Regions from separate parts of the Pseudoalteromonas sp. TAE56 genome, predicted to be linked through region 1. Evidence: predicted binding sites of a transcription regulator. Region 1 holds the regulator's gene; each other region holds the start of a gene.

What was found. Region 1 encodes sigma-54, which starts transcription at its own class of promoters, with help from an activator protein. Its sites were predicted from a motif close to GTTGGCACGNNNNTNGNNT; they were not measured.
Region 2: the regulator sigma-54 is predicted to act here: its motif matches at 3,080-3,098, upstream of L656_RS0121565 (DUF2726 domain-containing protein).
Region 3: the regulator sigma-54 is predicted to act here: its motif matches at 2,217-2,235, upstream of glnA (glutamate--ammonia ligase).
Region 4: the regulator sigma-54 is predicted to act here: its motif matches at 3,669-3,687, upstream of L656_RS0107035 (EF-hand domain-containing protein).

What each region holds. Positions count from the first base shown of each region.
Region 1 is NZ_AUTN01000103.1:16,879-24,375, reverse strand. Features, by position in the region: gene L656_RS0111085 (KpsF/GutQ family sugar-phosphate isomerase) at 1-579, shown strand, start outside; gene kdsC (3-deoxy-manno-octulosonate-8-phosphatase KdsC) at 580-1,131, shown strand; gene lptC (LPS export ABC transporter periplasmic protein LptC) at 1,128-1,682, shown strand; gene lptA (lipopolysaccharide transport periplasmic protein LptA) at 1,672-2,217, shown strand; gene lptB (LPS export ABC transporter ATP-binding protein) at 2,214-2,939, shown strand; gene L656_RS0111060 (RNA polymerase factor sigma-54) at 3,009-4,508, shown strand; gene hpf (ribosome hibernation promoting factor) at 4,535-4,822, shown strand; gene ptsN (PTS IIA-like nitrogen regulatory protein PtsN) at 4,827-5,279, shown strand; gene rapZ (RNase adapter RapZ) at 5,298-6,143, shown strand; gene L656_RS0111040 (HPr family phosphocarrier protein) at 6,186-6,458, shown strand; gene mgtE (magnesium transporter) at 6,584-7,497, shown strand, end outside.
Region 2 is NZ_AUTN01000163.1:90,223-97,719, forward strand. Features, by position in the region: gene arcB (aerobic respiration two-component sensor histidine kinase ArcB) at 1-1,871, opposite strand, end outside; gene folE2 (GTP cyclohydrolase FolE2) at 2,103-3,023, shown strand; gene L656_RS0121565 (DUF2726 domain-containing protein) at 3,138-3,734, shown strand; gene mtnN (5'-methylthioadenosine/S-adenosylhomocysteine nucleosidase) at 3,857-4,564, shown strand; gene L656_RS0121575 (cobalamin biosynthesis protein CobD/CbiB) at 4,565-5,509, shown strand; gene tyrS (tyrosine--tRNA ligase) at 5,604-6,803, opposite strand; gene L656_RS0121585 (peptidoglycan DD-metalloendopeptidase family protein) at 7,115-7,497, shown strand, end outside.
Region 3 is NZ_AUTN01000138.1:39,729-47,225, forward strand. Features, by position in the region: gene glnL (nitrogen regulation protein NR(II)) at 1-37, opposite strand, end outside; gene L656_RS0116490 (DUF4124 domain-containing protein) at 120-641, opposite strand; gene glnA (glutamate--ammonia ligase) at 755-2,161, opposite strand; gene typA (translational GTPase TypA) at 2,669-4,492, shown strand; gene L656_RS1000000122635 (hypothetical protein) at 4,682-5,278, shown strand; gene L656_RS0116510 (CBM9 family sugar-binding protein) at 5,560-6,288, opposite strand; gene L656_RS0116515 (MBL fold metallo-hydrolase) at 6,356-7,435, opposite strand.
Region 4 is NZ_AUTN01000074.1:88,251-95,747, reverse strand. Features, by position in the region: gene L656_RS0107065 (amidohydrolase) at 1-1,094, opposite strand, end outside; gene L656_RS0107060 (energy transducer TonB) at 1,267-1,788, shown strand; gene L656_RS0107055 (energy transducer TonB) at 1,969-2,421, shown strand; gene L656_RS0107050 (calcium-binding protein) at 2,479-2,715, opposite strand; gene L656_RS0107045 (calcium dependent protein) at 2,725-2,961, opposite strand; gene L656_RS0107040 (hypothetical protein) at 3,148-3,375, opposite strand; gene L656_RS0107035 (EF-hand domain-containing protein) at 3,400-3,633, opposite strand; gene L656_RS0107030 (sensor histidine kinase) at 3,964-5,421, shown strand; gene L656_RS0107025 (hypothetical protein) at 5,423-5,968, shown strand; gene L656_RS0107020 (sigma 54-interacting transcriptional regulator) at 5,971-7,320, shown strand; gene L656_RS0107015 (DUF1543 domain-containing protein) at 7,329-7,497, shown strand, end outside.

The DNA.
Region 1 (7,497 bases):
GCGACCCTTGCTAATGTACATGTGTGTATTAAAGTAGAAAAAGAAGCCTGTTCATTGGGTCTAGCTCCTACATCAAGCACCACTGCAACGCTTGCGATGGGCGATGCCATGGCAGTTGCACTATTAGAAGCCCGCGGCTTTACAGCTGATGACTTCGCGCTATCTCACCCAGGTGGTAGTTTAGGCAAGCGCTTACTGCTTACTTTAAAAGATGTTATGCACGGTGGCGCAAATACACCTATTATTAGCGTTTCACAAACAGTTAAAGACGCCCTTATTGAAATGTCCGCCAAAGGTTTAGGCATGACAGCCATTGTTGATGAAAATCAGCAGCTCGTGGGATTATTTACCGATGGCGATTTACGTCGTATTTTAGAGCAAAGAATTGATATTCATACAACACAAATAGATGTTGTTATGACTAAGTCATGTACTACGGCTACACAAGATATTTTAGCCGCTGAAGCGCTTAATATTATGGAACACAAACGTATAAATGGCTTAATCGTCGTCAATGAGAAAAACCAACCTATTGGCGCATTAAACATGCAAGACCTATTAAAAGCAGGAGTGTTATAAATGCAATTTGAAGAACTCTATCAACCGCTGAGCGATGATGCAAAAGCACGCGCTAAAAAAGTAAAGCTACTTATATGCGATATTGATGGTGTATTTTCTGATGGCCGTATTTATCTTGGTAATCAAGGTGAAGAGCTAAAAGCATTTAATACAAAAGATGGTTTTGGCATTAAAGCGCTTATAAACAGTGGCTTTGAAGTGGCTGTAATTACTGGTCGTCATTCACAAATAGTGCAACAACGTATGAGCAGCTTAACCGTACAGCATATTTATCAAGGTCAAGAAAATAAGCTCATTGCCTATCAAGAATTAAAAGACAAACTCAACCTTAGCGATGAACAAATTGCTTATATCGGTGATGATGGCCCTGACATGCCCGTTATGGAATTAGTCGGCTTTGCTGTTGCAGTAAATGATGCCCATCCACTTATTAAACGTTTATCACACTATGTAACGCAAATGCCTGGCGGCTTTGGTGCAGTAAGAGAGCTCACCGACTTACTTATGCTTGAAAATGGTAAAGCGTTGACTACACAAGGCACTAGTTCATGAATGCAGCGCGCATAATATTAAGCGTTTTATTCATTAGCTGTATGGTTTGGCTTTGGTACCCTTATTTTACACAACCAAATATTTTGCCTCAGACTGAGCCTGAAGTTATTGCCAAGCCTGATTACATAGCCATTGAACTCAAACAAACAGCCTATGACGAACAAGGTACAATCAGCCACAAAGTAACTGCGGCTAAAATGGAACTATATCAGCAATTAGGTTTCACGTTTTTTGAAAAACCCATTTTTACTTTATATAACGAAAAGCAAACGTGGCAAATAAATGCAGACGAAGCAACATTATACGAAGACAAACAATTAATTTTAGAAGGTAATGTGGTTGCCAAAAACTTAACCGATAACGCCATGATAGACAAAATCAATGCTGATAATATTCAGGTAGATATAAAGCTATTAACAATGCGCTCGGAGCAACCCGTTATCATCACTGGACCCAATTTAAAAATCACCGGCAAAGGCCTAGAAGCCGACTTAAAAACCGAAGTGATAAAACTAATTAACCATACGCGAACCATATATTATGACCAATAAAATATTAAAATCACTTATTATTCCTACACTTATACTAGCATTTAATAGCAGTGCTGCAGAGCCAAATACACAGCCTGCTGCAAATCAAATATCAATAAGCGCCGATAAGCAAGAAGGTCAATTAAAAGCTAATGTCGGGATTTTTGAGAAAAACGTTGAAATTATTCACGGTAACCGCCGTATTACAGCCGACCGTCTCGAAGTACATAAACGCGATGAACTTGGTGATAATAAGCAATTATTAATTGCCACTGGTAGCCCTGCCCACTTTGAAGAGAAGCAATCAGACGGCACGACTATGAGCGCCAGTGCTGACGAAGTACGTTACGATGTATCTAAGCGTTTTTTAACGCTTGTTGGTAATGCACAGGTATCGCAAGCAGGACAAAAAATAAATGCTAAAAGCATTACCTACGACATTGAGCAACAGCTAATCAGTGCCGAAAAAGATGAAAACTCAACTGACCGCGTTCATACAATTTTAGTACCCATTGAAACTAAAAAAAGTAAAAAAAGCGACAAAGGTCAACCATGAGCACATTAAAAGCAGAACTATTAGCAAAGAGCTATAAAGGCCGTGAAGTTGTAAAAAACGTTGGCCTTGAAGTAAAAGCGGGCAGTATTGTTGGCTTACTTGGCCCTAACGGCGCAGGCAAAACAACCACGTTTTATATGATTGTAGGCCTTGTGCCTAGCGATAAAGGTAAAATATCGATAGATGATAACGATATTACTCTTTTACCTATGCATAGTCGTGCTAGATTAGGCATAGGCTACTTACCGCAAGAGTCTTCAATTTTCAGAAAGCTAACTGTTTATCAAAACTTAATGGCTATTTTAGAAACGCGCAAAGAGCTAAATAAACAAACTCGAGAAGATACACTCGATAAATTATTAGATGAATTTAGCATACAACACATTCGCGATAGCCAAGGTATGGCATTATCAGGTGGCGAACGTCGTCGTGTCGAAATAGCACGTGCGCTGGCAGCAGATCCTAAATTTATATTACTGGATGAACCGTTCGCTGGTGTTGATCCAATTTCAGTATTAGATATAAAGAAAATAATAGAACATCTTAAAAATCGTGGGATTGGAGTATTAATTACCGACCATAACGTAAGAGAAACCCTTGATGTTTGTGAAAAAGCCTACATTGTTTCTCATGGGGAGCTGATTGCATCAGGTACTCCAGAACACGTATTAAATGATAAAACAGTACGCGATGTTTACTTAGGCGAGCAATTTAGGCTGTAACATTTACGCCATGTCTTTAAGCATCTGCTAGTATTAATTATAACAACATAAAAGGATTGTTAGAGATACATGAGGCAATCACTACAGCTGCGCATGGGCCAGCAACTTACAATGACTCCACAGCTGCAACAAGCTATTCGTTTGTTGCAACTCAGTACATTGGATCTCCAGCAAGAAATACAAGAAGCTCTCGACAGCAACCCGCTATTAGAGGTTGAAGAACAAGACTACTCAGAAGATGCTGCTGGCAAAAACGAGCAAAAAGCTGATACCGATGACATAACTGTTAGCGCATCTGCCGATGATGCTCCAAGCGAATACGAACAAGATAGTGGTGAAGCACTTGCGAAAGACACGCTAAGTGACGACATGGCTATGGATGTTAGCTGGGATGAGTACATGAGTGCCGCTCCTGCAGCATCATCGGGTCCAATGCCTGAAGATGAATCAATTTATCAAGGTGCCTCTACAGAGACGCTCCATGAGTATTTAATGTGGCAGTTACAATTAACGCCATTTAGCCCTACAGACGAAGCTATTGCTATTGCCATCGTAGAAGCAGTTGATGATTCAGGTATTTTAACACTAAGCTGCGAAGAGATTTTAGAAAGCTTTAATCAAGAAAACGAAGATGATAACGAAGTCGAACTTGATGAAATTGAAGCTGTATTAAAACGCATCCAACTGTTTGATCCTGTTGGTATTGCTGCACGTAGTTTACAAGAGTGTTTGTGTATTCAGCTTAATCAGTTTGATAAAGAAACACCTTACATTAATGAAACAAAAATGATTTTAACCGAGCATATTGATTTATTAGCTGCTCGTGACTATCGTACATTAATGAAGAAAACCAAGCTCAAAGAAGAAGAGCTTAAAGAAGTAATGACATTAATCCATACTCTTAGTCCTAAGCCAGCAGATACTATTGTAAGAGAAGAATCTGAGTATGTTATTCCAGACGTGTCAGTTAAAAAAATTAAAGGCCGCTGGGTTGTTGAGTTAAACCCAGATAGCATGCCTAAAATTCGTGTTAATAGCCAATACGCTGCAATGTCTCGCACTGTGAAATCGAGTGGTGACAGCCAGTTTATTCGCTCGCATTTACAAGAAGCTAAATGGTTTATTAAAAGCTTAGAAAGTAGAAACGACACACTTTTAAAAGTAACTAATTGTATTGTTAAGCAACAACAAGGCTTTTTTGAACACGGCCCTGAAGCAATGAAACCAATGGTTTTAAATGATGTTGCTGAAATGGTAGAAATGCACGAATCAACAATTTCGCGCGTAACAACTCAAAAGTATATGCATACACCCCGTGGTATATTTGAGCTTAAATACTTTTTCTCAAGCCATGTAAGCACCGAAAACGGTGGTGAATGTTCATCTACAGCAATTCGTGCACTTATCCGCAAATTAATCGCTGCAGAAAACTCAGCAAAACCATTGAGTGATAGCAAAATAGCGGATATATTGGCTGAGCAAGGAATTAAAGTAGCAAGACGTACAATCGCAAAATACCGCGAATCTCTGGCTATTCCACCGTCAAATCAACGTAAAAGCTTGATCTAAGACGCAAAAAAAAGAGGGTAATGCTTATGCAACTAAACTTAACTGGTCGTCACGTAGAATTAACCGATTCACTAAGAGACTATATTAATACCAAATTTGCGAAGCTAGAAAGACACTCTGATCATATTAATAATGTTCATGTCATTCTCGATGTAGAAAAATTAAATCAAAAAGCAGAAGCCACAATACATGTAAGTGGTGCTGAGCTATTTGCCTCTACGGAACATCAAGATATGTATGCCGCCATTGACTCGTTGATCGACAAGCTCGATCGACAAGTAATTAAACACAAAGAGAAGCTTGCTCGACACTAATATGATGAAATTAAGCTCACTTATATGCCAGGACTGCAGCAAAGCTGCGGTCCTTTTTAATAGCAAAAAAAGAATTTTAGAGTTCATTAGCGAACTTGCTCACGACAAACTTCCGTATTTACCGCAACAGGATATCCTTACTGCTTTAATGAGTAGAGAGAAACTGGGTAGTACAGGTATTGGCCGTGGCATTGCCATTCCTCATGGTCGAATGAGCGGTGCAGAAGAGCCTTTAGCTTTAGTACTCGTTAGCGAAACTCCAATAAATTTTGATGCAATAGATAATCGTCCTGTTGATATTTTTGTCGCACTCATCGTACCAGATGGCGATAACCAACAGCACTTAAAGACTCTCGCAACCATTGCTGATAAACTAAACAACAAAGATTTTTGTAAACAGTTACGCTGTGCAAAATCAGATGCTGAGCTTTACCAAGTTATTGTCGATCAATCATAGTTTTATAAAGGGTGTTAAATGGAGTTAATTATCATAAGCGGCCGTTCTGGTTCTGGAAAGTCGGTTGCTTTACGCGTTGTAGAAGATTTAGGCTATTATTGCGTAGATAATATTCCAGTTAACTTGCTTCCTTCATTAGTTCGCAGTGTGTCTGATAGCTACGATAAAATTGCTGTTAGCATTGATGTGCGAAACATCCCTAAAGAGCAAGATGAATTTAACGATATTCTTGAATACTTACCAGGCTTTGCAAATCCTACGTTATTTTATTTAGATAGCGACGATCAAACGTTGATAAAACGCTTTTCAGAAACACGCAGGTTACACCCACTATCAATTGACTCGCTGCCTCTTGATTTAGCCATCAAAAAAGAAAAAGAATTACTTGATGTATTAATCACCCGCGCCGACTTTATGATAGACACAACTGATTTAAGCGTTCACCAACTTGCAGAATCTATTCGTGAAAAGATTTTAGGTAAAAAAGATAAGCAACTAATTGTCACGTTTGAATCGTTTGGTTTTAAACACGGTATACCAAAAGAAGCAGACTATGTATTTGATGCGCGTTTTTTACCAAATCCACACTGGGAACCTGAATTAAAACCTTTAAATGGGTTAGATCAACCCGTTAAAGATTATTTGGCCAATCACAGCATAGTGCAAAAATTCACATGGCAAATTCAAACATTTGTACAAACGTGGTTACCGCACTTAGAGCGAAATAACCGCAGTTATTTAACCATAGCTATCGGATGTACAGGCGGACAACATCGCTCTGTATATTTAGCGCAAACTATCGGTGAAAGTTTTGCAATGACACATCCCAATGTAAAAATTCGCCATCGTGAACAAGAAAAATAATAGAGCTGAATAATCACCTGTTCAGCTTAGGTAGAGTAAGTTATGCACTGTGAAGACACTTTTTTAATAAAAAACAAATTAGGCTTACACGCTAGAGCAGCTACTGTGCTTGCGCAGTTAGCAGTACAATTTGATGCGACAATCACATTATTTCAAGATGATAAAGAAGCCGCGGGCGATAGCGTACTTGCACTAATGTTACTTGAAAGTAGCCAAGGCAAAGAAGTAAAAGTTGTATGCAAAGGCCCCGATTCTGAGCAAGCTTTACATGCTGTTGGAGAGTTAATAGCACAACGTTTTAATGAGCAAGAATAAACAGTTATAAAAATAATGCTCGCATTACTAACGCCTCAACTAAAACAGATATATAAATACGGTTAGTGACGCCAGTTAACTCACCTCTCCCCATAAAGTAATATAAAAATTTATAAAGGACGCCAATGCCTGAAGCTTTTGAACAAGATTACCCACTACAGCAACTAAAACAAGTGACTAAGTCACTCAATAGTGGTCAATTTGTTCAAGTTAGGCGCATGCTCGCAAAAACAGCTCCTTGTGATACCGCATTATTATTAGAATCATCCCCCCATAAAATTCGCCGACTTCTCTGGCAGTTGGTTGATCCTGATGTGCAAGGCGATGTTCTTGAAGAACTATCAGAAGATGTTCGCTTAGGCATTATTGCCCAGATGGAACCTAAGCACATTGCAGCCGCAACAGAGGATATGGGCCACGATGACTTAGGTGAAGTATTACGTAGTCTGCCAGATACCGTTTATAAAGACGTTGTTAGCGCAATGGACATTCAAGACCGTGAACGTGCAACACAAGCACTTTCGTATCAAGAGCGCTCTGCTGGCGCGCTAATGAACACCGATACGGTGACCATTCGCCCTGACGTTACGCTTGATGTTGTACTTAGGTATATTAGGCTACGCGGCGAGTTACCAGAAGGTACCGATGACTTGTATGTTGTTGATAAGCATAATTGCTTTATAGGCGCTTTATCACTCAGTACATTATTAACTAACCCGCCAGAAAAAATTGTTCGCGATTTAATGGATGAAGATTGTGAGTCTATCCCAATCTCTATGGATGAAAGTGAAGTCGCGCAATTATTTGAACGTCATAATTGGATATCGGCCCCCGTAGTTGATGATAACGATCAGCTCCTTGGTCGTGTAACTATCGATGACATCGTTGACGTAATAAGAGAAGATGCGGAGCATAGCTTACTAAGTTTAGCCGGTCTTGATGATGAAGAAGATACCTTTGCACCAGTACTAAAAAGCTCTAAAAAACGCTCAGTTTGGTTAGGTGTCAACTTACTAACGGCACTTGCAGCTGCTTTTGT
Region 2 (7,497 bases), on a different contig from region 1:
ACTGTGTTAATTGGTTTAGCCAACGCACCTTGTATTGATATACCCTCAAGCTCTTTTTCAGCACTACGTACATTAGCTGTTAAAGCAACTATTGGTAATTTATCAAAATGGCTATCTGAACGTATTTGCTTAGCAACCACGTCACCGTTTATATCTGGTAACTGCATATCAAGTAGAACTAAGTCGAGATCATCTTCGGTTTCAACAAACGAAAGTGCATCCTCACCGGTTTCAGCCCATAAAACTTCATGGCCGCGTTGCTCTAATAAGTTTGTAGCAATTTCGGCGTTAAGAGGCACATCTTCCACTAGTAAAATATACAAGCCTCGGCCAACATAACTTTGCTCTGTAGGTGCAATACATAAACTAAGCGGTATTTGCACTGTAAAACAACTTCCTTCACCTTCAGTACTATTGACTGTGATTATCCCTTTCATTGCACTTACAAGTGCCTTGGTTACAGCTAAACCAATACCTGAGCCTATCGCGTTAGTCCCTTTTAAATCCGGTGCTTTGTAATACATATCAAATATATGGGCAAGCTGCTCGGGTGGAATACCTTGACCAGTATCCGATACCTTAATAACTAACCATGGGCCTTCTACACGATTTTCTCGGCTACATTCGAGTGTTACTTTTCCTTGTTGAGTAAACTTAACTGCGTTGTTAATTAAGTTCCAAACAACTTGGCGTAGTCGAGTTGGATCGAGCTGCGCATAAATATCCAGCATGCCATTGCGCTTAATATCAAATTCAAGTTCTTTCTGCTCTGCTATTAAACCCGCAAAGTTAACTACATCGTTTATAAAGTCTGACACATTTATAGAGTTGGTTGCTATATCGAGCTGATCTCTATCTATTTTATCTAAATCAATAATATCGTTAAAAATATTACCGAGTGTTTCAGCACTCGAAAAAATAGTATTGCCCCAACTACGCTGTTGCTTATTAAGCTCTGTATCTAATAGCATACGCGTTAAACCAACAATACCATTCAATGGTGTACGTAGTTCATGGCTCAGCGTAGCAATAAACTTACCTTTGTCTTTATAGGCAGTTTCAAGTGCTTGAGCTGCTTCTTTACGGCTAGTGATATCACGACCAAAACCCAATAAACCAATGTAGTCACCGTCATCATTTATAAAAGGTAATTTACGCAGCTCAAACCAACGTGTTTCACCGTCCACTTCATAGCCTACATCTATAGTTAGTGCTTTATGGCTCTGCTCTACCTCTTTGTCGGTTGCCAAAACTTCAGCTAAAAAATGACTCGGAAATATTTGCTCAACCGTTTTACCAATGAGTTCGCTGCTTGATTTACCCATTACTTCTTCAAACATTTTATTACAGCCTGCAAATACACCGTTGTTATCGCGGTAATAAAATAAATCGGGAGATGAATCAACGATTGAGCGTTGCAACATGCTTTGTTGAGCAAGTTCTTGTTGAGTTTTTTTACGCTCAGCAATTTCTCGGCGCAGCTCTTCGATAGCGCGGTGCTTGGCATGAAACGCCATTTTACGCTCATCAATTTCAATATTTAAACGGCTAATGTTGTCTTTTAAGGTTTGGTTTAATAGCTTTTCTTGTTTGGTTGCACTATCTAAATAAGCATACGAGGCATCTAATTGACGAATTGAATTAAGTAATACACTTATAATTAAAGGAGAAACTACAGCAGTAAAAAACACCACAGCCAAAATATCAACAAGGTTCAATTCGCCTATCGCAACATAATAAAACATGCTCGATAAAATAAGAGATACAGTTAAAAATAAAGTGTAACAAATAGCTGCTGTTTTAAATTCACCAAATCGCGTTATTAAGCTGGAAAGTACCCGAGCCCAAGGGCTCAAAGAATAATCGGTCATACGTAATTTTATCTCTTAGCTGTGTACTTATATATAAAGAAGGCAATGCGTATGCGCAAACATACCATTTTTCCAGATTTTAGCATTTTTATCCTACCACTACCCATGTTGTGCGATAAAAACAGAATTTTTCATGTTTGATTTTGCTTCTCTCCTCAACTCATCATTTCAGCAATAAATTATTTAGTGTAAAATGCCCCGCTTTATTATCTCCAAATACGAGTAGCGCACATGCAAACCAATATGCCAGATATAGCAGACACAGCACCCGCTTTACAAACAGGTAAATTAGACTGGGTTGGCATGGGCGAAATTGAACTGCCATTTATTTTTGAATCGCGAGACTTATCACCGGTAACGGTAAATGCTAAAGCCCGTGCATTTGTTAATTTGCATAAAGAAGATGCCAAAGGCATTCATATGTCACGCCTATTTTTGGCACTTGACCTGCTTTCAACTGAGCAGCAAGTCAACCCGCAAACAATAGCGCAAGCACTCGATACCTTTATAACCAGCCACGAAGGGCTAAGCGATAAAGCACAAATTGAATTTAAATTTGAATTACCGCTACGCCGTAAATCACTATTAAGTGGTAAAGCGGGCTGGAAAAGCTACCCAGTTGTACTTACCAGTACAATTGAAAATAACATTATTAGCTACGAGCTAATCGTAGATGTTACCTATTCTTCAACGTGCCCATGCTCTGCGGCACTTGCGCGCCAGCTTATACAAAACGCGTTTACCGAAAAGTTTAACCAAGAAACCTTAAGCCAAAAAGATGTCCACGAGTGGCTAGGCACTACACAAGGTATTGTAGCGACACCTCACTCGCAGCGCTCTATTGCAAACGTAAAAGTAAAGCTTGATAGCAATATTCAAGAATTTGACGTTGTGACGCTAATTAATACCCTTGAAGCAGAACTTAAAACGCCTGTACAAGCGGCAGTAAAACGCGAAGACGAGCAAGAATTTGCCCGTTTAAATGGTCAAAACCTTATGTTTTGTGAAGATGCCGCACGTAAAATAAAAGCATTGCTGGAGGATGGTAATTACAGCGACTACTGGCTGCAAATAAACCATTATGAATCACTACATGCACACGATGCTGTAGCTATTGCGGTTAAAGGCATTGAAAGTGGCTACAAAGCTTAATTGCTGCGTAGTTTTACTTTTAAAACAAACGGTATTTATTTTATAACCCATACTTTTTAGGCACGTAAATTGCTTTATTTGAGCAGTGTCAATTTGTTGTTATGGAGTTACCGTATGGAATTCGCTTTATTATTAATCTTAGTGTTAGTTGTCGGGGCCTCTGTTGTTGCGTCAAAATTTAATGACGATGGCGGAAACCCGTATCCTTTTACCCGCAAGCAAACTGTTTTCACTCAGGTTGAAGGCGCTTTTTTAAATCTTCTAGAACGAGCTGTTGGCGATCAATATAAAGTTGTTAGTCGCGTTAAGTTAATTGACGTTATTGACTGTAAGCAAGGTCTTTCTGTTAAATCTAAACGTGCTGCTTTAGCTAAAGCTAAAAATAAGCAACTCGACTTTGTATTAATCGACAAAGAAAAACTTACTATTGTTGCGGCTGTTGACCTAGTTAACAATGCCAATAAAGATGGCCACAAAGCTCAACGCGACTGGTTTGTAAACGGTGCATTAGAGTCTGCGGGTATTCCACATATTCGTATGAAAGTTAAATCGGGCTACCGTCCTTCTGAAGTACGCGATGCAATTATGTTTAAACTTGGTAAGCCTGCAGCAACACAAACGCAGCGCCCTGTTCGTAATCGCTCACATAAGCCAGCGGTACTTTCACCTTCTCAAGCTAAAGCACAAACAACTGCTTTAGCTGAAATTTAAAAACCAAATTAAATACTCTCCTAAAAAGTATTTAAAGCGAGCTCATAAACAAGCTCGCTTTTTTGTTTTTTATTGCTAACTTCACGTATAATCAAGTGATTCAAACTCAGGAATTAAACATTATGAATGTTGGTATTATTGGCGCAATGGAGCCAGAAGTTAAAATTTTACGTGAAGCGATGCAAAACCCAAAAATTTTAACTAAAGCAGGTTTCACTTTTTATACTGGTGAATTGGCTGGTAACACAGTAACACTTGTTCAATCTGGTATTGGTAAAGTAGCATCAACGATTGCAACCACCTTACTGATTGATAACTTCAAACCTGATTGCGTAATTAACACAGGCTCTGCCGGTGGATTCGATCCATCACTAAGTGTTGGCGACGTAGTAATTTCGTCAGAAGTACGTCACCACGATGTAGATGTTACTGCTTTTGGCTACGAAATTGGCCAAGTACCTCAAATGCCAGCAGGCTTTGTAGCTCACCCAAAATTAGTAGAAGCAGCACAACAAACAATCGAACAAATCAGTAATGTTAAAACACTTGTTGGCTTAATTTGTACTGGCGACACCTTCATGTGTGATCCGGTACGTATTGATAAAGCACGCAGTGATTTTCCTACAATGCTTGCCGTTGAAATGGAAGGCGCTTCAATTGCACAAACGTGTTTTACGCTTAACACGCCATTTGTTGTTATTCGCTCAATGTCTGATATTGCAGGTAAAGAGTCACCACAATCATTTGAAGAATACCTAGAAACAGCATCAATCAACTCATCTAAAATGGTTGTTGCACTTTTAGAAAAGCTAACTGCAGTGTCTCTTTAAATGCTTAGCAATATTGTTCAAAACCACTTGGACTTTATTGCCTTCATACTAGCGCTCCTTGCTGAGCGCTTTATTCCTCTTGTTAGCTGGTATCATCCTAATACAGCGTTAAGCGCGGTTTTTAGTGCTATTGGCAAGCGTATATACAAACGCAAAGAACCTAAAAGCTATCAATATTTAGCAGCTATACTCGCAAGCACGCTCATTTTAAGTGTTATTCTCATTATTGTCGTGTTATTGCTTGAGTTTGCTTTTTACCCTGAATTACTCGCAGGTCTTATTTTATACTTATGCTTAGAAAGTAAGAGTATTGATAAAAAAGCGCTCCGTATTGCAAAGCTAACTAAAAAAAATCAAAAATCGACGGCACGCGAATTACTAAAACCACTGCTTGCCCGTGAAGTTAATAGGCTTTCATCTTCTGGTATTATTAAAGCATTAATTGAGAGTTTAATACTGCGCACTGCTCGATACTATTTCGTAGTTATATTTATATTTTTAGCCTTTGGCCCTATTGCTGCTCTCGCCTATCGATTACTTACTTTAATACAACAAGCCTGGCGTAGTGATATATCCCCAAATAGCTACTTTTTAAAACCGCTTAAAATTCTCTTGTTTATTATTGAGTATATTCCAATGCGCTTGCTGGCTTTAACCATTGCAGCAAGTAGAGCGAGCAAACAAAGCATGCACTACATAAAGCATTACGGCAGGCACTTTTATCAAACTAATACTGGTTGGCTACTCAGTACATGTTCTGCATCACTTGGAGTACAACTAGGCGGGCCTGCGGTTTATTTGGGTACTCGCTTTAATAAAATGCGTATTGGTGCTGATAGACTACCTACCCCCGAGGATGTGCCTGTTATAATTAATAGGTTAAATCAGGCCCGTGCATTTTGGTTGTTAGTAATTGTAAGTATTGAAATATTAAAAGTGATTTAGTGACTATTTAGTGACTACCTCGTAACTATTTACAGACCCAAAATACAAGCACAAAAAAACCAGCCTAGGCTGGTTTTTTAGTTTCATACTGTATTTAAGCTACAGTGATGTTTGCAAACTTACGTTTACCTACTTGGTAAATAGCCGTTGTACCTTTCGCTACTTCAAGTTTGGTATCAGTGATTTTATCTTCACCGTTAAGTTTAACTGCACCTTGCTTAATCATGCGCATTGCTTCTGACGTACTAACTACTAAATTTGCTTCTTTAAGCAAGTTAGCAATTAAAATAGTATCTTCTGAAATAGTGATTGTCAGCTCAGGGATTTCATCTGGTAACGCTTTTTTCTGAAAACGCTGGATAAAATCATCATGTGCACCTTGTGCATCAGCTTCACTATGAAAACGAGCAATTAACTCTTTAGCTAGTTCTATTTTAATATCGCGCGGGTTAGTACCTTGCTCAACACGCTCTTTTTGAGCTGCAATTTCTTCAATAGAAAGCGCGCTTAATAAATCGTAATAACGCCACATTAGCACATCACTAATTGACATTATTTTACCAAACATATCGTTTGGCGCATCAGTAATACCAATGTAATTACCAAGTGACTTAGACATTTTTTGAACGCCGTCAGTACCTTCAAGTAATGGCATCATTAATACTGTTTGCGGCCTTTGGCCTTCAACTTTCTGTAGCTCACGACCCATTAGTAAGTTAAAGCGCTGATCAGTACCACCTAGTTCCACATCAGACTCTAGTGCAACCGAATCCCAACCTTGTACCAGAGGGTATAAAAACTCATGAATTGCAATTGGTTGACCGCTGCCATAACGCTTTTTAAAGTCATCACGTTCAAGCATGCGCGCTACAGTTTGGTTTGCAGCAAGTTTTATCATACCTGCAGCGCCTAACTTTTCCATCCAAGTAGAGTTAAATGCAACAGTGGTTTTAGCAGGGTCGAGAATTTTGAATACTTGTTCTTTATATGTTTCAGCATTGGCTAATACGTCTTCGCGAGTAAGTGGTTTACGCGTTACGTTTTTACCTGTTGGGTCGCCAATCATGCCAGTAAAGTCACCAATTAAGAAAATAACCTCATGACCTAGATCCTGAAAGGTTTTCATTTTATTAATTAGTACAGTGTGCCCTAAGTGTAAATCAGGTGCTGTAGGATCAAAGCCTGCTTTTATTTTTAGCTTTTTGCCCGACTTTAGTTTTTCAACTAGTTCGTCTTCAATTAATATTTCTTCTGCACCGCGTTTTATCTCTGCTAGAGCGGTTTGTAAATCCACTTTGTATTACTCCAAAATTCTGCCTACGAAAGGGCGACTAGTTACTTGTAATCACGGTTTTTATTAAGGTTTAAACCGAACATATATATGTAGCTAACATAACAAATTTCTATCTAATTAAAATAACTTTTTAAGTTATTAGGGCAACTAAACTAAATGAATTGAGTCTTAGTTAGATAGGACGTTAAAAAAGGCTTTCTACCCCTGATTTTAGCGTAGTTTAAATCTACAAAACACTAGTATTCGCACATTATTAAGTATATCCTGCAATATTACGTATTTATTATCTTGACAGCAGAAAAAGGCACGTTATGGTTCACGTGGTTCACACGCTCCCCAAAAAACACAAATTGCTTATTTTAGGTTTGGTTTCTGCTATTGTTGGCTTAGCCTTTCTTCCTTCTGAAAAAGCCACTGCATCCAAAGACAATAGTGCAAATGCACTAGAAATTGGTAAGCGCTATGAGTTACAAGTTAAAGTTGATGACAACGAAAAATTAACTGAGCTAAATTCAGAGCAAGCAGCAGAAAAGTTACCAGAATACGACTTTGTCGATCATAAAGTTAAAAATGGCGACAATTTAGCAATTATCTTTAAGCGTGCTGGTTTTTCAGCTCAAACGCTTCATAAACTAATTAACACTAATGCAGAGACTCGCAAGCTAACTAAAATTCATCCAGGTGAAGTACTCAG
Region 3 (7,497 bases), on a different contig from region 1:
CGAGTAGCTCAGGGCTAAAGTTTTTATTATCAATCATAGCTGCACCATTTTAGTGCGTTGATGTTTGCAAGCAAGTTATACGGTAAAATACACTGCTGCACGATTAGTAATACCCCAATTTAGTTACTTAGGCTTAGCCCTTTTCGGTGCATAAAAAATATACAGGGCTCGCTTGTAGCAATAACTTGGTTTTTACTATTAAAAAGCTTTAATTGTAGTGTGTGCTGACCACGTTCTACATCCCTTATTGCAAAGGTTGAGCTGTCACTGGCAGGGCCGTGTGCTTTACCATCAATAAAAAGTTGTATAGTAAAACCAGTTTCAAAGCGTGGTTTTATTCGGCTAGTAACATAAACAGTGCCGGTATTTTCACGAATAGTCTGGTTATGATCAGGTGAGGAAATGGCAATACTAAAGGCCGCTTGTTGAGGCTGGGGTTGCTCGTCAAAAATGTCAGTATTTGTTGCAGGCATATTAAGATCTTGGCTGGTAAGCTTTACCTCTTGAGCCCCTTTATGAGGGGTGTCTGAGAACACTAATACGCCATTTTTATCTTTCCAAGCGTATATTTTTGTTTCACCGGCATAACTATAATTACTTAATCCTAAAGTAATTAATAGTAATAAAATCTTGTTATTCACTCTGCAGCCCTGCATTTTTATCGGTAACTTAACTTTAGTGGAGATTGACTAATTTTACCATTAAAAAAGCCCGCAAAGCGGGCTTGAGAACACACATATTTTTTACAGCTTAATTAACAGCTGTAGTACATTTCAAACTCAACTGGGTGAGTTGTCATGTTAAGCTTTTCAACTTCTTTAGACTTAAGTTCGATGTAAGCATCGATTAAGTCGTCAGTGAATACGCCACCTTGAGTTAAGAATTCACGGTCTGCGCTAAGTGCAGATAGTGCTTCGTCAAGTGATGCTGCAACAGTTGGAATTTCTGCTGCTTCTTCAGCTGGTAAGTCGTATAAATCTTTATCCATAGCATCGCCAGGGTGGATCTTGTTTTTGATACCATCAAGGCCAGCCATAAGCATTGCTGAGAAAGCAAGGTATGGGTTAGCTGTTGGATCCGGGAAGCGTACTTCAATACGACGACCTTTTTCAGATGGAACCACTGGGATACGGATTGATGCAGAACGGTTACGTGCAGAGTATGCAAGCATAACTGGTGCTTCAAAACCTGGTACTAAACGTTTGTACGAGTTAGTAGATGCGTTTGCAAAAGCGTTAATTGCTTTAGCATGCTTAATGATACCGCCAATGTAGTAAAGTGCATCTTCAGAAAGACCGCCGTACTTATCGCCAGCAAAAAGGTTAACACCGTCTTTAGCTAAAGACTGGTGACAATGCATACCAGAACCGTTATCACCAACAACTGGCTTAGGCATAAACGTTGCTGTTTTACCATATAAGTGAGCCATGTTATGGATAACATATTTCATTTCTTGGATTTCATCCGCTTTTAATACCATTGTATTAAAGCGAGTAGCGATTTCGTTTTGACCTGCTGTTGCTACTTCGTGGTGATGTGCTTCTACTACTTGGCCCATTTCTTCTAGAACTAGACACGTAGCTGAACGCCAATCTTGGAAGTCATCAACAGGAGCAACTGGGAAGTAACCGCCTTTAACACCTGGACGGTGACCAGTGTTGCCATCTGCATATTCTTTATCTGAGTTCCAAGCAGCTTGCTTAGAATCAATTTTGTACATAGAACCAGACATATCTGATTTGTATTTAACATCGTCAAATACGAAGAACTCTGGCTCAGGGCCAAATAAAACAGTGTCTGCAATGCCTGTAGAACGCATGTAATCTTCAGCGCGCTTAGCAACAGAACGCGGGTCGCGCTCATAACCTTGTAATGTAGAAGGCTCTACTACGTCACAACGTAAAATTAATGTAGCTTCTTCAGTGAAAGGGTCTAATTTGATTGACTCAGGAACTGGCATTAATACCATGTCTGATTCGTTTATGCCTTTCCAGCCTGCAATTGAAGAGCCGTCGAACATTTTACCGTCTTCAAAAAAGTCTTCATCAACTTGGTGATGAGGAATAGAAACATGCTGTTCTTTACCCTTAGTGTCAGTAAAGCGTAAATCAATGAACTTAACGTCATTTTCTTTAATAAAATCTAAAACCGATTGTGACATGTGTCCTCCAACTATTGGGTTTTGTTATTGCTGCATAATTGCTTTGATATTTACTAAGCTGTTTTTGTGCCATTATTGTAACTGGCTGTTTATAAATTAAAAAAATATCATTGCATCAAAATGGAATATATAAATGCACTGTTTTGGTGCGTAAATATTCCATTTCGGTGCAAAATTTACAGAGCGTAATTTGTTGTTAATTTAATCAGCTGGAATTAGCATAACCTAAATGCAAAAGAGTAACAAAAAGATCGGAAAAATAGTCAAAAAGAGGGTTTTTTGAAAAATAATTGAAATTTAATTCATATAATTGTCATATAAAAAACAGATACTTAGTAAAAGTATTGAGAAAGTTTTAAAATATGTATTGGATAAACTTTCATCCATGTCATTAATGAGGGATAATATGCGCCCTTTTAAATCCTATGCTGGGACATCTCGCGAAAGCGTGGATGAGTGCGTAGATCTTGCAGGATCATTGAGAATTTAATTTCTCTGAGTAAATATATGAGCATCGAAAAGTTAAGAAATATAGCGATTATCGCGCACGTTGACCACGGTAAAACAACTCTGGTTGACAAACTACTTGAGCAATCAGGTACATTAGAAACACGCGGCGGTAACGAAGAGCGCGTGATGGACTCAAACGACATTGAGAAAGAACGTGGTATTACCATTTTGGCTAAAAACACAGCCATTTCTTGGAACGACTACCATATCAATATCGTAGATACCCCGGGACACGCCGATTTCGGTGGTGAAGTTGAACGCGTACTTTCGATGGCTGACTCAGTATTATTACTTGTTGATGCTCAAGAAGGTCCAATGCCACAAACGCGTTTCGTTACGCAAAAGGCATTCGCGCAAGGCTTAAAGCCAATCGTAGTTATCAATAAAATTGATAAGCCAGGTTCACGTCCTGATTGGGTTATGGATCAAATCTTTGATTTATTCGATAATCTTGGCGCAACTGACGAACAGTTAGACTTTAAAGTAATCTACGCTTCAGCTATCAACGGCTGGGCAACGCTAGATTTAGACGAGCCATCTGAAAACATGGAACCTATGTTCAAGATGATCGTTGAAGAAGTATCACCACCGGATGCAGATCCTGAAGGTGACTTCCAAATGCAAATTTCTCAACTAGATTACAACTCTTATGTTGGTGTAGTTGGTATTGGTCGTATTAAACGTGGTTCTGTTGCTCCTAACCAACAAGTTACTATTATCAGTGCTGATGGCACTACACGTAATGGTAAAATTGGCGCAGTACAAAGCTACCTAGGTCTTGAACGTATCGAAACTGATAGAGCTTACGCTGGTAACATCGTAACTGTAACAGGTATTGGTGAGCTTAAGATTTCTGACACAGTTTGTTTCCCAGGAAACGTTGAAGCATTACCACCACTAAGTGTTGATGAGCCAACTGTAACAATGACATTCTCTGTAAATAACTCACCTTTCTGTGGTAAAGAAGGTAAGTTTGTAACGTCACGTAACATCCGTGAGCGTTTAGACAAAGAATTAGTACACAACGTAGCACTTCGCGTTGAAGATACTGCTAGCCCAGATAGCTTCCGTGTTTCTGGTCGTGGTGAATTACACCTAGGTATCTTAATCGAAAACATGCGTCGTGAAGGTTACGAGCTTTCAGTTTCTCGTCCAGAAGTTATCTTACGTACTGTTGATGGCGTTCTAGAAGAACCGTTTGAAACAGTAACTATTGACTGTCAAGACGAGCACCAGGGTTCTGTTATGGAACAAGTTGGCCTACGTAAAGGTGAACTTACTAACATGACTCCAGATGGCAAAGGCCGTATGCGTTTAGATTTCATGATCCCTAGCCGTGGTTTAATTGGTTTCCAAACTGATTTCATGACGCTTACTTCGGGTTCTGGTCTTATGTACCATACGTTCGATCATTACGGTCCTCACAAAGGTGGCGACATCGGTGTTCGTAAGAACGGCGTAATGATTGCAAACGCAACGGGTAAAGCACTTACTAACGCATTATTCAACTTACAAGAACGCGGCCGTTTATTCATCGGTCACGGTGTTGAAGTATACGAAGGTATGGTTATCGGTATTCATAACCGTGATAACGACCTTACAGTTAACGCCCTTAAAGGCAAGCAGTTAACTAACGTACGTGCATCTGGTACTGATGAAGCGCAAACGCTTTCTCCACACCTTAACTACTCACTTGAGCAAGCGCTTGAGTTCATCGATGATGACGAGCTAGTTGAAGTTACTCCACTAAACATTCGTATCCGTAAGCGCCACCTTACTGAAAACGAACGTAAACGTGCGGGTCGTGCACCTAAGTCATAATCTATTAATTTAGAATAATGATTTTAAAAGCCGCTGTATTGAAAAATACAGCGGCTTTTTTGTGTTTTGGGGTTGGTAAATTTTGGTTTCGAAAATCTTTGGCAATTATATAATGAATGTCGATAACTCTTTTTATTAGGTAGATGATTTTTTTAGTAACATGCGTACTATTTCACTGGAGCAAGTGTGATGAGTTCAATTAATGTAAAGTTTGAATCACGTTCAGCCAAAGATAATTTTAGAGTCGCTACTACTAGCTATGAGTTAGCTAGGCGAGCAAGTGAAGAATGGGAAATCGAGCATCACTGTATAACAGGAATCGTGTTCACCGCATTTTCAATCGAAGCAATGCTTAATCATTTTGGAAGAATTTTATTCAATGACTGGGATGCTAATAAATTAAATAGAAATGCATCACACAAAAAATTATTTCGAGAAGTAAATCTACCAAATTATCTAGGAACAAAAGTATATCAAACTGCCAATAATTGTTTTGTACTTAGAGACTTGCTAGCTCACGGAAAAACAATTGAAGAAACTATCATTATTGATGTTCCCAATGATATTGGCAGAGATAAAGTTGTTCATAAAGTAACTTCAATACGAAGTAAGGCACATAGAAATACTAATTGCGAAGTATTAGAAACATTCATCGAAACTGCAAAAAACATAGAAAAAGATATTCAAGACAATGGGTTTTATCCGAACCAGACGCATTTACCAAAAAAAGATAGAGAGAAACTATTAGAATGCCCTTTAAGTGTAAGTGGAATACATACGTGGTGACACAGCAAGCAACCGGAATATTGTTACTAAACCAATTTCTTATCATGTGTATTGTTTCGCTTTTTCTTCTCCTTTTCCTCTAAAAGCGCAGCGCCTCTTAGCCTCTTTGTGAATAATTTACTTAAAGATTTTTTGCACAAGGAGAAGGGAATGAGCAGTGAAAGAGAGAGCTGAAACAGCCGATAATGCAAAGTACCAGTATTTGTTGGTGGGATTTTTTTGCGTTGGGTTTCGCTTCGCTCAGCCCAACACACGTGTTCAATTATTTTATTGGTAGTTACTTACTTTTTAGGGAGTAGAGTGATTTTGCCAAATACATCTGCATCTATAAAGCCACGATTTCTGTCGCCGTTTACTGGCTGTACTTCGTGTGAGCCCATAAAGTGTTCGCGCACGTCGCTGCCATCGTTATCGCAATACGCTAGCATAAAGCCGATTACTTGCTTTTCGCTAAGTGTAATTGGGGTATTTTTAGCACCTTCTTTATAATCATTCGGGTAGAGTTTTATTGCTACTTCCCACGTGATGTTAAAAGGTGCGGTGGTGTTGCGCTTCCAGTTACTGATTAGGTGGTCGGTATATAAATGGGCTTTTTTATCAGGGCCGTAATCGGCAGCTTGGTTATCAAGGCCAATATGATACGCCAAAGCGGTGTGATTAAATTGGTGGTTTCCGCCTGATGCATCGCTATCAATAAATACCTCTAATGCATCGTCATCCCAATATTTATAGGTTGGATCTGCGTGTGTATCTATTAAAACATCATCCACAATATCGGCTTGTAGGTATAAGTAGTTTTGATCCCACAGTAAGCGATAACGCCCTTTAAAATCGGCATCGTTTGATGGCAGTGTGCCATCCATTAAATAAGGCATATCGTGCCAAGTGGCTTTATCCCACGCACTTTCTGATACGCCATCAATAGTAATTGGAGTTGATGTATGTTCAACATCAATGGCCATTGCAGGCGTGCTTAATAAAAAGCTTAAGGCGAGTGCTAATTTTTTCATTAATTTCTCAATTTTATTGTGGATTTGTCTTAATGTAATAACAATCTTAAAACAGCTAAGTAAATAGTTACAGTGAAATACTTTCGCCTTCGTTTAAAATATACAGCGGTGTTTTAGCATCCATTTTTTTAACCATGTGTAATAAACGTAGCAAAGCAGAGTGGCTAGAGTGGTCGCCCATTTTCCAACTTGAGTTACCGTATCCCCACGGTATCATTACTTTGCAGTTAAGCTCTTGTGCTGCGTTAAGCGCGTCTTCTGGTGTAGTGTGAACGTAGCGATAAAATTTGCCACTTTCTTTACTGTAGTAAGATGCGATTGGTATTAAGCACACATCTATATCGCCATATTTTTGCTGTATATCTTTAAAGTGCTTTGAGTAGCCCGTATCGCCTGCAAAAAATAAGGTACTGCCGTTTTGTTCAAGCAGCCAGCCATTCCATAAGTCTTTATTGTTATCTTCGTAAATAAAGGGCACCAATACTCGAGCGCTAAAATGATGAGCTGGCACGGCATTAATAACTAAGCCGTCAATGTTGGTTGTTGAGTACCATGGCATTTCGCTAATATTAAAACCGCCGGTGGGGAAGTTGTCGGCCATACCGAGTGGCGTTAAATAGCGAGGTTTATTGCCAATGCTTTGTATGTCGGCTTTATTAAAGTGATCGTAATGAATATGCGAATACATTACCGCATCAATATTTTCCAGTTCTTGTTCACTAGGCCAAGCGCCTGCTTTACGATAAATACCACCGCCGAGTTTAAAGCCAAGTGCGACTGGAGAATCAAACTGATTTTTTACCGGATCAAACAGCACACTTTGACCATTTGGGGTGTTAATTACAAAACTAGCGTGACCAAGCCAGCGCACAGTATAGCCGGTGCTAAGTTGTGGTTTAGTTTGCTGGCCTTGATACTGGCAGTTTTCGCTGCCGGTTTTGCATAGTAAGTCTGGGTGGGTTGGGTAGCAGTTTTCAGTACAGGTGGTGGGATATGTTTTTTCACCTGTGTATAAATTTTTATAACGACCGTTTTTATCGTTAATAACTATAACTGAGTTGGGGTTGGTTATACGATTAATATTATTAGGTGCACCGCAGGCCGTTAGTATACATAAGAGCATTGTTGCGATTAAAAAGCTTTTCATTGTAAATCCCTTTTAGCATTCCCTTTAACATAAAAAAGCCTGCAATTAAGCAGGCTTGTTAA
Region 4 (7,497 bases), on a different contig from region 1:
AGTACTACTTTATTTGCTTTATCGCCAATGGCGTGGGTATTTGCGCTAAAGCCGCTTTTAAAGCTTTGTGTAAAGAGCGCTTCGAGTTTTTCTTGTGTTTCAAGCATTAAACCATGGTGACCAGGTCTGTCTGCGTATTCTTCAATCAGAGCAGCTCCGCGAGAGCCAAGTGCGCCATCTGCGTAAACTTTAACACTGCGAATTTCCATAAAGTCATTTTTGTCGTGGTATCGGCCTGCCTTTAACATTGTATCTAAATCAGGGCTTGCACCACTTAACATTGCCACAATACGTAGCGGTAAATTACCAAGGTCGCCGCGCTCTTTGTAAACCTCCCATGTGGCTTTATCAATACCTGCATCGTGAGTAGAGGTAATGCCTAAACTTAATAAATGCTTACCTGCTGCATCTAGTGAGTCACTTATATCTTGCTTTGAAGGGGCTGGCATATGCTGGGTAATTAGCGATTCTGCTTTATCTACAAAAATACCTGTAGGATTACCAAATTCGTCTTTAATTATTTCACCGCCTTCGGGCGCTTTTGTTTGGGCGTTAATCCCAGCAAGTTCGAGCGCTTTTGAATTAACCCAAATGGCGTGACTATCAACCCGCGAAAGAACCACAGGTCGATCGCTCACTACTTTGTCTAAATCTTTAGCCGTAGGAAAGCGTGTATCAGCCCAAAGCTCTTGGTTCCAACCTCGCCCTATAATCCAACCTTGTTTGTTATCGGCAAATACTTTTAGTTTATTTGTTACTTCATCTACCGATTTTGCGCCGCGTACGTCAAGTTGCGATAAATTATCTCCTAGGCCAATAACGTGCCCATGAGCATCAATTAAGCCAGGTAATAAGGTATTACCGTGCGCGTCAATTAGCTTGGCATCTGGGTAGCTATCTTTAAGTGTTTCGCTACCGAGCTTAACTACCTTGCCATTTTTAATAACGAGGGTAGAAAACTGCTGTACTTCACCTTTGTATAAAGGGGTATAACCATTGGCGTTATAAATTACTTTTGTTTGTGCGAGAGTGTAACTAGAACTAGCGCAAAGGCTGGCTAGTATGAGTGGTTTGATTATTTTTTTGAGTGGCATAGTTACTTAATTTTTATTGTTAATTTACTTACATTAACAAACTTGATTTTATAATACCAATGAATTGATAGACCTCATTTTAAGGCTTTTCTCTATATTAACTGTTTACAAAATAGGTAATTGATGTAGTTATTTAGTATGTAAAACAATCAATAAAGCATAAGGAAACGCTATGAAAGCCCTCTATTTATTACTCCCATTAACTTCATTACTTGCGGCATGTGGATCGACACCTACTGCAGATAAAAGTGTAGAAAAGCTAAACCATACTGATGTATCAAATGCTGAAATACGCGATTATATAGATTTATCAAGTGTTGAGCTGCGCGACAGGGTGAAAGACTATTGGAATATTTCCACAAGAACAGAACCACGATATCCAATAGCTGCTGCAAAAAAAGGTCTTGCTGGTTGTGTAGAACTCATGACTATTATTAATTCTGAGGGTAAGGCGCAAGGATATAAAGTAACTTCTTCATACCCTAAGGGGTTATTTGATGAAGCCGCAGCGCAATCTTTAAATACATGGGCCTGGCTACCTACTAACGTAAATGTAGCTAAACAACCTGTACTTACTCATATCAGAATTGATTTCATGATTGATTCAATGCCAGTAGGTAAAAAATATTTAAAAAATTGTCCGGCTGGCGAAACATTTCAAGTAACAGGTAAAATAAAAAAAACCTCCTACTGATGAAACATTTCAAGTAACGGGAAAGATTATAAGGTTTGAACAAAGTACTTATTTACCTCACTCTAAAGTTACTTTAAGTGTGTGTAACGTTTTAGATCGAACCTTTATAAAATCTGATGGGTATGAGTTTAATACGGATATTACAAATAACTAAATAAGCATCAAGAATAAGGAAATACTGTGAAAGCTCTCTATTTATTATTCCCGTTGAGCATGATGCTAACAGCCTGTGGCTCAACGTCTGATCAACAAGTAAACGATGAAATGCCGAGTTTTATTGATTTATCGAGTCCTGAACTGCGAAGTAAGGCAGGTGAATACTGGGATGTTGCTAAAAGAGTAGAGCCGCGATATCCGATAGAAGCTGCTAAGAAAAGTATTTCAGGTTGTGTTGAGCTTGCTATGTTAATTAATTCACAAGGTGAAGCCCAAGGGTATAAGGTTATTGCATCCTACCCTGAGGGTGTGTTTGATAATAATGCAGCTGCTGCTTTGGGTTTATGGCGCTGGAAAGCGACAACTGAAAATACGAGTAAGCAACCTATTCTAACTTATCTCAAAATGGATTTTATGGTGAGCCCAAAATCTACTGATGCAGAGTATTTGGCGCATTGTTCTAAAAATAAAGCCTGAACGTAATTAATAGATATAAATATAATAAGCTAGGTGCTTGTTTACCTAGCTATAAAACTACTTACTTGCATATAAGCCATATTCATTTAGTGCTAACTTGCCATCTTTATCACTATCGTAGCTTGAGAACCGTGACCACAAAGCCGGATCTATAGCGGTTTCTGAACGTGATAAGAAACCATCTTTGTTCCTATCTAGCTTTTTAAATTGCTTTGCAATATCGTTACTTGCGGCAAAACTAAATGTGCTAAAAATACTAAACGCCAGCAGCGTTATATAGCTAATACTTTTCATACAAATCACTTAGTAAAGGTTGTTAGTTAGATAACTTTTAAATTCGACTAGCGAAATTTGGTTATCTTGGTTTTTGTCCCATTTTACAAAGGTGTTTAAAAGTTGTGGTTGGGGATCAAGTTCGTCGTGTGTTAAATAGCCACTTTTGTCGCTATCTAGGTGATCAAAGCGTTGCTTTACATCAAGTGCCGCGGCATCAAAACTTAATAGCATTAAAATGCTTATAACAAGGGGAAGTATCTTCATGGTGTTCCTTCCAAAAGATGTATTAAAAGTTCGTGACTAAAACAAAGTAAAAAGGAAAAAGCACTTGCCGTAATTTAACTCCCAACATTAAATCCTTTTACACACTCCCTCAGGGATTATGGCAAATGCTTTTAAGCTCAGTCTACCTGTAACAAGCTTAAGTAAACCTTAATCAGTAATTACTGATTAAGGTTTAAAGCTTTCAAATTCTTTTTTTGAGACTTTTTCATCACCGTCTTCATCTAAGTCGGCAAATTGTCTCATTACTTCTTTGTCTTCCTTTGCTTCTACAATTGATATTTGTCCATCCATATCTTTATCTAAATGAGCAAAGCGCACGTTTGTTGGGGATGCAATTACGGTGGCACTAATTGCTAAAAACATTAATGAAAAAGCGGCTATAAGTTGTTTCATAATCACGTTCCTTATTAAATGAGTTTATTGAATAAATTTTTTGAATTCATCTAGCGACAATTGCCCATCTTGATTCGTATCAATTTGAGAAAAATTCTCATGTAAAACGGCATCTTCACCTGCTTCGGCTTCACTTAATGTACCGTTACTGTCTTTATCAAGCTCGTTAAAAGTCGCGTGAACGTCCATTGCGTGTGCGTTAGCGCCTAAAAAGCCTAAAGCTAGTAATGATGAAACTACTAAAATGCGTTTGTTCATAATTATTTCCTTATTGATTAAAGTTAGTAACAGCATTACAAAAATGATGCCAATAATAATTGTTATTAATTTTCAAGTGCTTAGCATTTTAACTTGAGGGGAGTGAGAATTTTTTACGGGCTTTATTGTAATTTTTGTATGTCTTTTGCAACACTATGTAGCGAGATTAAAGAGATGTTTTTAAAATCAATGGCTTACGCTGTCTCTATTTGGCGACACATTGTTTTTGTAGCACTGGCTGTTAATCGTATTAAATATAATTGCTGGTTCAGCTAGTGTATAAGGTAAGCACTTAATAATAGAACGCTTAATTTAAAAGGACTAAACGCAATGCCAGTAACTGTAGCTAAAAAATACCAAGCAATGCTTAACTGGCGGCCTAATTTAATCGGGCAATTTGCAATGAGTATGCTGCTTTCGTTGCTCCCGCTTTCTATAGTGGTGATTGTATTTTTAAATGCGCTTAACAAACAATTAGCTATTACTCAAAGTCTTGTGAGTAACAATTACCAAGTTACTAAATCGTTTAATACTCTAAAACAAGAACTCAACAGTCTTGAGCGGGCCACTAGGCAAAACTGGGTATTAAAAAGTGAATCGCTCGACAAACTCATCGTTGATAAATGGCAATCATCCCTGCAAAGCATTGATGAGCTTAAATTTGTAAACATGAATAAAGATTATACCCACCAATGGCAACGCTTATATACCACCTTACAAACCGCGCATGTTGAATTGGTTGAGCAAAAACAACAACAAGCTGAGTTGTTTGTGCCAGTGAGCGATTTAGTCGCTGAACTTACTTTATGGTTACGTGATAAAAACGAAGCGCAAATTACCAATAACCAAAATGAGCTGACAAGCTTGCAAGCCTCATTTATAAACTGGCTGGTGGCACTTATTCCACTTACTTTAATTGTAGGTGGTGGTTTTTTATGGCGCATAAGTGGGCGACTAAAAGGGTTAACCACGGTTATTGATAAGTTAGGACAGGGACATTGGCAGCAAAAAATATCAGTTAAAGGTTCCGCTGAGCTAGTTGAGCTAGGAGAGAAGCTTCAGTGGGTGCAAGAGCAACTACATATGCTTGAGCAGCAAAAAGATACTTTTTTACGCCATGTTACCCATGAGCTAAAAACGCCGTTAGCTTCAATGGTCGAAGGCACTGACTTACTAACTGATGAAATAGTAGGCCCAATTACAGGTGAGCAAAAAGCGGTACTTGAACTGATTAGTCAATCTATGGTGCGCCTTCGCACAATGATTGATAGTTTATTGAGTTATAATGCGATTCGTACCAGTAAAGACACCCTAAGCGAAGTTGAATTTAGCCTCCTTATTAATAAAATAAATAGCCATTTTGAGCATCGCTTAAGTGCGCGTGAGCAGACTCTGCAATGGAAAAATGACTTACCAAATGAACCGCTTGCTTTACCTAGTGAGCTTATTGAGATGATTTTAATTCAGCTTATCTCAAATGGCTTAAAATTTTCAGAAGATAAGCAAAGCGTTACTATTAATTTAGCGCTTGAGCAAAATCAACTTTGTATCGCTGTGCTCGATAGAGGGTGCGGTATTAAAGAGCAAGAAAAAACTCAAATTTTCAGCGCATTTTATCAAGGTAAACACAGTAAAAATGTTACGCTGCAAGGCAGTGGGCTGGGCTTAACTATTGTAAAAGAGTCTGTTGAACAGCTAAGAGGTACACTTACTGTTCAACATAATGAGCCACATGGTTGTCGGTTTTCAATTAAAATTCCCATAACAAAAAATCTAGGAGTTAATTAACATGCGCTTGCGTTTAATCGCTATTTTATGTGTGCTCAGTAGCAGCATGGTTATATCTGGTTGTGAAATTAATAATGGGCAAGAAGAGCGTGTGTCAATTACACCAGCACCTGTGGTCGATACTAAAATAAAAAACGACAAAAACAGCAAACCAAGCCCAAAACCCAGACCAAAAATAGAACCTAGCTACCCTCCAGCAGAGCAAGTTATTGCATGGCACGCTAATCAGTGTGGCGGATTTAAATTGGTGCCAAAAAAAGATATTTTTACAGGCGAAAACGATCTTAAACGCTTTTTTAAATTTATGTGCTTAAACATAAATGATGATCCAAATACAGTAATGACTAAGTTGCTAAAACTCGATCTTGCTTACTTTTGGCCAGATGATATAAAGCAATATTTATGGCTTCAAAAGCAGCAAGTGACTATGCAAATAAATGCTAAAAAAGAGCAGCAAGCACTTAACAATAAAATGCAAGAAACCCTCTCATCGTTAGCAACAATTGAGCAGCAGCTTTTACTACGAGAAGAAACTAAGGAGCAGTAACTATGGCAGCAACTAAAGTGCAAGGTGCAAAAGTATTACTCGTTGACGACGACGCTAGCTTATTAAAACTGCTCGCTATTCGTATCGAATCAAAAGGATACGAAGTAACGACCTGTGAAAGCGGCTTAACCGCACTACAAATACTTAAAGGCCAAGTGTTTGACGCCGTAATAACCGACTTGCGTATGGATGAAATGGATGGCATGGCACTGCATCGTCAGTTGCAAAGCCGCTACCCTGCATTACCTGTCATTATGATGACAGCACACGGTTCAATTCCTGATGCAGTAGAGGCAACTAAGCAAGGCATTTTTGCATTTATAACTAAACCTGTAGATAAAGATGAGCTATTTGACAGCCTTGCTAAAGCGATAGAAATTCACGGTGTTAACGCTGATGAAGCCGCACCAAAAAGTAATATAGTTACGCGTAGCGGCACAATGCTTCACTTGCTCGAGCAAGTAAAACTACTTGGGCCAACACAAGTAAATGTATTGATTTCGGGGGCTAGTGGTACAGGTAAAGAGCTACTCGCACAGGCGATTCATCAGCATAGTCATGTAAGCGGTGGCCCTTTCGTTGCAATTAACTGCGGCGCTGTACCAGGGGAGCTTTTAGAGTCCGAATTATTTGGTCATAAAAAAGGCTCTTTTACGGGCGCAATTAAAGATCATCAAGGTTTGTTTCAGCAAGCTGAGGGCGGCACGCTATTTTTAGACGAGATAGGCGATATGCCACTTAACTTGCAGGTTAAGTTACTGCGCGTATTACAAGAAAAAACAATTCGCCCGGTGGGTTTTCAAGAAGAAATAGCAATTGATGTACGTATTGTATCGGCAACACATAAAAATCTTCCTGAAGCTATTTTAAGCCAGCAATTTAGAGAAGATTTATACTATCGCTTAAACGTAGTTAATTTAAAATTACCGCCACTGTGTGAGCGCCGCGAAGATATAAGCTTATTAGCACAGCATTTTAGTGCAAGCATTGCTAAGCGCATGAAGCAAACTGAAAAACACTTTGCAAGCGATGCGATGCATGCGCTTGTGCGTTACGACTGGCCAGGTAATATCCGCCAACTACAAAACGTAGTAGAGCAGGTTGTAGCATTAACGCCAAGCGATGTTATTTCAGAGCACTTAGTGTTAGCAGCGCTAAATAGTAACGAAACAAATGTAGAACCATTATCACTAAACGACGCTAAAAAAGAGTTTGAGCGCGACTATGTAATTAACACTTTAAAAATGGCAGGTGGTAACGTAGCCGAAGGCGCTAAGCTTGCTAAACGTAACCGCTCAGATTTTTATAAGTTGATTAAAAAGCATAATATTGATGTTGATAATTTAGGTTAAGGAAAAGCATGCAGTTATTTATGGTTTATTTAGGTGGCCGGATTCGAGGTTGCCACATTGAAATGCATGATATCCGTTTTGTAGTTGGGGAGAATATAGAGCAAACCTACTCAAAGTTAAAAAGCCAGTGGGTAGGCGACAGAAGTAGTGTTCACATGGATAGTTACATGGCAATTA